3 regions of the Rhizobium sp. TAL182 genome follow, and region 3 is predicted to be linked to each of the others. Evidence: riboswitches for the same ligand, from Rfam matches in the RefSeq annotation. Region 3 holds a riboswitch; each other region holds the start of a gene.
The links. A riboswitch is a leader RNA that binds a small molecule or an ion and turns the genes downstream of it on or off. The one in region 3 is predicted to bind cobalamin.
Positions count from the first base shown of each region.

Region 1: another riboswitch for cobalamin. It lies ahead of Tal182_RS18760 (CbtB domain-containing protein); the one in region 3 lies ahead of nrdH (glutaredoxin-like protein NrdH).
Region 2: another riboswitch for cobalamin. It lies ahead of bluB (5,6-dimethylbenzimidazole synthase); the one in region 3 lies ahead of nrdH (glutaredoxin-like protein NrdH).

Region 1 is NZ_CP021024.1:3,735,343-3,737,537, reverse strand. Features, by position in the region: gene Tal182_RS18765 (histidine phosphatase family protein) at 83-637, opposite strand; cobalamin riboswitch at 694-844, shown strand; gene Tal182_RS18760 (CbtB domain-containing protein) at 870-1,079, shown strand; gene Tal182_RS18755 (CbtA family protein) at 1,193-1,927, shown strand; gene Tal182_RS18750 (hypothetical protein) at 1,981-2,195, shown strand, end outside.
Region 2 is NZ_CP021024.1:2,551,004-2,553,198, forward strand. Features, by position in the region: gene Tal182_RS12810 (DUF2865 domain-containing protein) at 1-700, shown strand, start outside; gene bluB (5,6-dimethylbenzimidazole synthase) at 704-1,393, opposite strand; cobalamin riboswitch at 1,435-1,621, opposite strand; gene Tal182_RS12820 (3-deoxy-7-phosphoheptulonate synthase) at 1,998-2,195, shown strand, end outside.
Region 3 is NZ_CP021024.1:4,062,051-4,064,245, forward strand. Features, by position in the region: gene nrdE (class 1b ribonucleoside-diphosphate reductase subunit alpha) at 1-319, opposite strand, end outside; gene nrdI (class Ib ribonucleoside-diphosphate reductase assembly flavoprotein NrdI) at 298-711, opposite strand; gene nrdH (glutaredoxin-like protein NrdH) at 725-946, opposite strand; cobalamin riboswitch at 1,208-1,434, opposite strand; gene Tal182_RS20225 (heavy metal translocating P-type ATPase) at 1,845-2,195, opposite strand, start outside.

The DNA of each region.
Region 1 (2,195 bases), 330 kb from region 3:
ACAAGGAAGTAGTCCCCGCAAAACCGGGTTCAACAGGAATGACGCGATTTGCTTGTGTAAGGCTGGAGAAAATAAGGAATCTCTAATGCTGGAGGCGCAGAGACCAGCGGCTTCCGTTGCTGGTCATGCGAACGATGGCGAGTGGCTCGACGTCGCTCAGCCAGAAGGAGGAGGGCGGCGCCTGAAGCACATGCGCGACTGCAGCCCGGATGACGGCCGCGTGGCTAATGGCGATCACGTGACCGCTTTGGGCGGACTGGGCATCCATCCAGCCAGCGACGCGCTTTCGCAGGTCGAGAAGACTCTCGCCGCCGTGCGGGGCAACCCCCGGCTCGGTCATCCAGGCCATGAGATTTTCCGGCTCTTCCGCCTCAATCGCCTCGATCGATCTGCCAGCCCAGCGGCCATGGTCGCAATCTCGAAGCGACGGATCAATTTGCGCTTCGAGACGGAGCGCCTCAGCCGTCTGGCGGGCGCGCAAGGCGGGGCTTGTGACAATACGATCGGCGTAGGGCAGGGCGGCGATCCTGGCTGCTTCTTCCACGGCCTTTTCTTCCAGCGGTTCGTCGAGCGGAAACAGGGCCTTGCGGTTCGCCGCCGTCGCCCCGTGGCAGATCCAGGTGAGGCGCGTATTCACGGTTGTTCTGATCTCCGAGGACGGGGTGTGGACGGCCTTTGCGGGCTTCGTGAAGTTTCGTTGACAGTCTCTTCGGCGTGCAGATATAACCGTGCTGTTGCGGGTTTGGAAGCCGGTGGAAACCCGGCGCGGTCGCGCCACTGTGACCAGTGTGTCGAAAGCTCTTCACGCTGGAAGTCAGACCCTGCCGCACAACACTCTTTCGACTGAACGCGTCATTCCGGAGGAATACATGTCTGACACCACTTTCGCGCCCGTTGCGGCGCCGGCCCCGATCCCGGTTGGCGAGATCCTTCCCTGGGCGATCTTCGGCGGTCTGCTGATGCTCATCGTTCTTTATTTCGTCGGCACCGAGGAGGGCGCGATGGCGCTGTTCAACGGCATGTATGTGCACGAATTCGTGCATGACGGCCGCCATCTTCTCGGCTTTCCCTGCCACTAAGCGCATCGCGATCTTTCGGATTCGTTTCTCGCGCTTTAGGTCTTTGTTTTACGCATGTCGGTATCGCAAAACCGCTGCATACTTTGCGCGACATGCTTAGGGGGAATACTGACATGGTTGGAAAGCTCCTGCTTCGCGGCATGCTTGCGGGCCTGATTGCTGGCATGCTCGTTTTCGCTTTTGCGCATATCTTCGGCGAGCCGCTGGTCGATGCGGCAATCGCCTTCGAGGAGGCGAGCGCCCAGGCTGCGGGCGAAGCTGCCGAACCTGAAATCGTCAGCCGGGCCACGCAGGCCGGTCCCGGCCTTTTCACAGGCGTCATGGCCTACAGCATCGCCGTCGGCGGGCTTTTTTCGCTCGCCTTCGCCTTCGTGCACGGCCGCTTCAGCAGCCTATCGGCGCGCGGCACCTCGGCCGTCATCGCCATTGCCGCCTTCGTGGCGGTCGTTCTGGTTCCCGGCATCAAATATCCGGCCAACCCGCCGGCGGTCGGCAATCCCGATACGATCGGCGTCAGGACCGAACTATTCTTCCTGATGATCGTCGTTTCGCTCGCCTCGCTGGTTGCCGCGATCGCGCTGTCGCGCCGCCTTGGCGAGCGTTTCGGTCTCTGGAACGGCGCGATCATTGCCGGCATCGCCTATCTCGTCTTCATCGGCTCGGTTCTCTATCTGCTGCCGCCGATCAACGAGGTGCCGGAGAATTTCTCGGCGATGGTGCTCTGGCGGTTCCGCAGCACCACGCTCGGCATGCACGCGATCCTTTGGACAACGCTCGGTCTTGTTTTCGGAGTGCTGGCAGAAAGGCCTCTTGCCGCCAAAAGCGGACTGCTGCCGACGTTCCGGTGATGCGGCATATCGGCAGGCTTGCTTTTCTCGGTCTCATCGCGAGCCTATCGCCAATGTCTATCGGAAATGCCCTCGCCCATGGGAGCAGCTCTGGCGGCTCCCATGCCGGGCTCGATATTCCGGCAATTTCCCACGGCGAGATGGCGGTCATTTCGGAGTATCGCAGCAGCATCAGCACGCTGGCGTCACGGGCGGCCGATACGAACGAACCGTTCCGGCGTGTCCTGAACTACTCGGAAATCCAGTATTCCTATTGCCTCTGGGGACG
Region 2 (2,195 bases), 1.5 Mb from region 3:
CAATGGCTGCAACAGCGAAAATTTCTATACCCCGACAGAGCGCAGCGCCAGCGAGCCCGCCCCAAGCGTCGAGGAACAGGCGATGCGCACCGACACATTCATCCCGCTCGGCGGCGGTGAAGAGGCCGATCCGCGTTACGGCCTGCCGAGGACCGAAATGTTTTCGCCGGTCAGTACCATCTGCGTTCGCAGCTGCGACGGCGGCTTCTTCCCGATCAGTTCGAACACCACCTCGGTCGATTTCGGCCGCGATGCCCAGACCTGCGCCAAGATGTGCCCCGGCATCGAGACCGAGCTCTTTTATCGCGACGTGACCAGCACCGAAGCCTCGAACATGATTTCGGCCGCAACGGGTGCGCCCTATAGCGCCATGAAGAACGCCTTTGCCTACAAGAACCGCGCGCCTGGCGAAAAAAATTCCTGCGCCTGCAATCTCACCGCCTATTACGAGGAGATGCGCGGCAAGCAGGCCCTGAGCGAACCGCCGCAGCAGGGCTCGATCACGACGGTCCGCACCAATCCGCCGGCGAAAGATACCGCGGCAGCATCAGCCCCGCCGCAGCCATCCGTTCCCGAACGTCCCTACGACCCCACGCAGAACAAGGTCCGTCAGGTCGGCCCGCAATTCCTTGCCGGCGACCAGGGCTCGATCGACCTTGCCAATCCGGCAACGCCGGGCCCGCAACCACAACAGCAGTAATCGCTAAGGGTCGTTGCGTCCCCATCCATCATGGAACACGAGTTCCTCGAGCGGTAGCCGCTGCCGCCAACCTTTGACCGAGAGTTCCGGTTCATCATAAAGCCGGTCGACAAAGCCGGCACAGAGCCACGCGACCACCTCGATATGCTCGGGTATGCCGAGAATTGTTTTCAGGTCGCCTTCACGAAAGATGCTGACCCAGCCGATGCCGACCCCTTCGGCGCGGGCCGCAAGCCAGAGATTCTGGATTGCGCAAACGGTCGAATAGGAATCCATCCGCGGATTGTGCGTCCGTCCCAGCACCACGCTGCCGCCGCGGGTGGGATCGCAGGTCACGCATATGCCGAGCGACGCCTCCACGATGCCTTCGAGCTTCAGGGAGCGGTACGCCTGCCGCCGTTCGCCGTCGAACATCAGTGCCGCCTCTTCGTTGGCCTTTGCAAAAGCGTCCCGGACACGCGCGCGCACGGATTCGCTTTTCACCAGGATGAAGTTCCACGGCTGCATGAAGCCGACGGAGGGAGCGTGATGGGCGGCCATCAGAAGCCGCGCCACGACATCGTCCGGCAACGGATCGGGCAGGAACTGGCTGCGCACGTCGCGTCGGGTCAGGATCGCGTGATACACGGCCTCGCGTTCGGCCGGAGAAAAACCGGATGCCTCCGACAGGGCATCCTCAACAAAGGGTCGCATCGTCAAATCCCCAACAACGCAACCGCCCGCCGTCCGCGCGGGTTGGGTCTATCTTGCCAGGCCGGTCTTCTGACTTGGCGTCATCCGTCTGCCGCAGCCTTCCCGGCAAAAGCCAGTGGCATGATGAAGCGGCGGGCGTCGGCCTTACAGCGTTGGGCACGTTCCGGTCTTGCACCGGATTCCCGATTCTCCCGCGTGAAAGCGGGCACCTGACGAGGTATCTATTTCAGGAAAGCGCTTCGCGGGCAAGCGGAGGCAGCCGAGCCCGATGAGGCCGTTAGGCAAACAGCGATTTTTCCGCCTGACGTGCCGGTGAACAGGCGGCGGCTGGTCACGACCACGCTCGCAAACGCATTGGAGACTGCTGCACGCCCAAGCCCTCTTTCAGGCCGCAGATTCTGCGTGACAACGGAAGGCCGCCACGCTAAATACGCCGCATGTCGATCACTTCTGTCTACGCCTCGCGATTTTATTGGTACCGCTGCTCCCAGCGGATGCGGGCCCGTGCGTAACTGAATTCGACGCGACGACCACCCGAACAGCCGCTAGTCTACCTGGCGGCTTTTTTTGTTTCCGCACGGTATGACAAAACAGGAGCCACACCGTGCCCGATACCATTGATGATCTGCGTATCCTCGAAATCACCCCGCTGACCAAACCCGCAGATATCATCGCGGAAATCCCCCGAACCGTTGCCGTCAGCGAGACGGTGACCAGCAACCGTCATGCGATCCATCAGATCCTCGAGGGAGAAGACGACCGCCTGATCGTCGTCATCGGCCCCTGCTCCATCCACGATCCT
Region 3 (2,195 bases):
AACGGAATTTCCTGGCATAGGCCTGATCGAAAAGGTCGCGGACAAAATTGAAGGAATATTGGTCGAGCACCTCCTGCTCGTAATAGCCCTCAGTGACGAGGTAATCGAGCTTTTCTCGAAGATTGTGAAAAAACACGGTGTTCTGGTTCACATGCTGCAGGAAATATTGCCTGGCCGCCATGCGATCCTTGTCGAGTTGGATCTTGCCGTCATCGTCATAGAGGTTCAGCATCGCGTTCAGCGCGTGATAATCGAGCGTTTCAGCCGCCTTCAGCGGTTTTGCGCCCGCATCCCGCGTCAGATTTGTTCCCGTGTCCAAAATCGTCCCATCCCGTCTTTGACATTGGCGACATCCTCGGCCGTTCCCAGAAGCTCGAACCTGTAGAGATACGGCACCTGGCACTTCTTCGAGATGACATCGCCGGCTAGCCCGTAGGTCTCGCCGAAATTGCTGTTGCCCGCGGCAATCACGCCGCGGATGTTGGAGCGGTTTTCCGCATCGTTGAGGAAGCGGATCACCGGCTTGGGCACGGCTCCCTTTACGATCCCGGGGCCGCCGTCGCCGCAATAGGTAGGCAAGATCAGCACATAAGGTTCGCGGATATGGATGTCCTCAGCGCCAAGGGGAATGCGCGCCGCGCGCAGCCCCAGCTTCTCGACGAAACGATGGGTATTTCCGGATCGGCTGGAATAATAGACGATCAGCCCCATCGCTTTTCTCAGCTCAGGAAAGCGCGCTGATCATGTCGGGTCGGAAACCCGCCCAATGCTGGCTGCCGGCAACCACGACCGGAACCTGCATGTAGCCCATGCCGCGCACACGATCGAGCGCTTCGGCATCCTGGGAAATATCGACGATTTCATAGTCCACGCCCAGGCGGTCGAGGGCGCGGTAGGTGGCAGTGCATTGGACGCAGGCCGGCTTGCTGTAAACGGTAACGCTCATCATGTTCCTCGTGATGTCAATGGATTCAGGACGCAGGGCTGGATCGGGCGCCGTACGGCGTCCGGGACAATGCTTGATAATGATGTGGCAAGGTTGGCGCTTTAAACGCCTGATATCATCCCTCGCAGGATGTGCGCGGGCGACGGCCTTGATGTTCTCGACATGACTTCAAACCCCGAAGTGCTCATGCGGACGTTCGGGGCAGCGCAACAGGCGCGGATCATTCCGCATTCGATCACGCGACCTTCCGTACACCCCGCCCGTGGACGTTTCGTTCAAGGCAGGTCTCCTGGCTCGCGGGTCAAAGCACTCTGCTCCAGCCTTCCCAAGGCATCATGCCTCAGTGACCTGAAATTGGGCAGTTGCTCGCCGCTTACAGTTGCGGGGGCAGCTCCGGCATCGCCGCGCCATGATGGCGCAACGCACCGTATTCCCGTCTTAGCCCTCGATCCTCACGAATCGAGGGAACCTCGAACACTAGATATAGTACGCGAATCCAAATTCACGTCAACGGATGGTTTGTGCATTGCGTTACGGCAGGTTTGAAATCGCTGTATTCCTGTGAAAAACAGGGATAACGAAAGCTTAACGAAAACAGGCTGTGGAGAAGGCCTCGACGTGAACCGGCCGGCAAGCTGCCTCCTAGGCTGCTGACAAAGCACTGCAACCCGCGACGTCATCCTCGGCCTTGTGCCGAGGATCTGCGCACGTCCAATTAAGCATCTGAAAATTAAACCGTTTTCCTGTCTAATAGTTGCGGTGGTTAGATGCTCGGCACAAGGCCGAGCATGACGGAGGAGACTTTGTCAGCAAACTGAGAGCCGGCAGATGGCCGGCTCCGCTATTTTCGATTCCCGGGGTAGGCCCGAATCGGCAGTCTTCCCACCGCCAGTCGGGTTCATACCTTTATCCGAAGCAATCGCAGCGCATTGATCGTCACCAGCACGGTGGCGCCGGTATCGGCGAGGATCGCCGGCCAGAGCCCGGTAATGCCGGCGATCGTGGTCACCAGAAAGAAAGCCTTCAGCCCGAGGGCGATGGTGATATTCTGCAAGATATTGCGCATCGTGCGCTTGGAAAGCGCGATCATCCGCGCCACGTCGCCGACGCGTCCGTGCAGCACGGCGGCATCGGCCGTCTCCAGCGCCACATCCGTGCCGCCACCCATGGCGATGCCGATATCGGCGGCAGCGAGCGCCGGCGCGTCGTTGATGCCGTCGCCGACCTTGGCGACAACGAAACCTTCGCG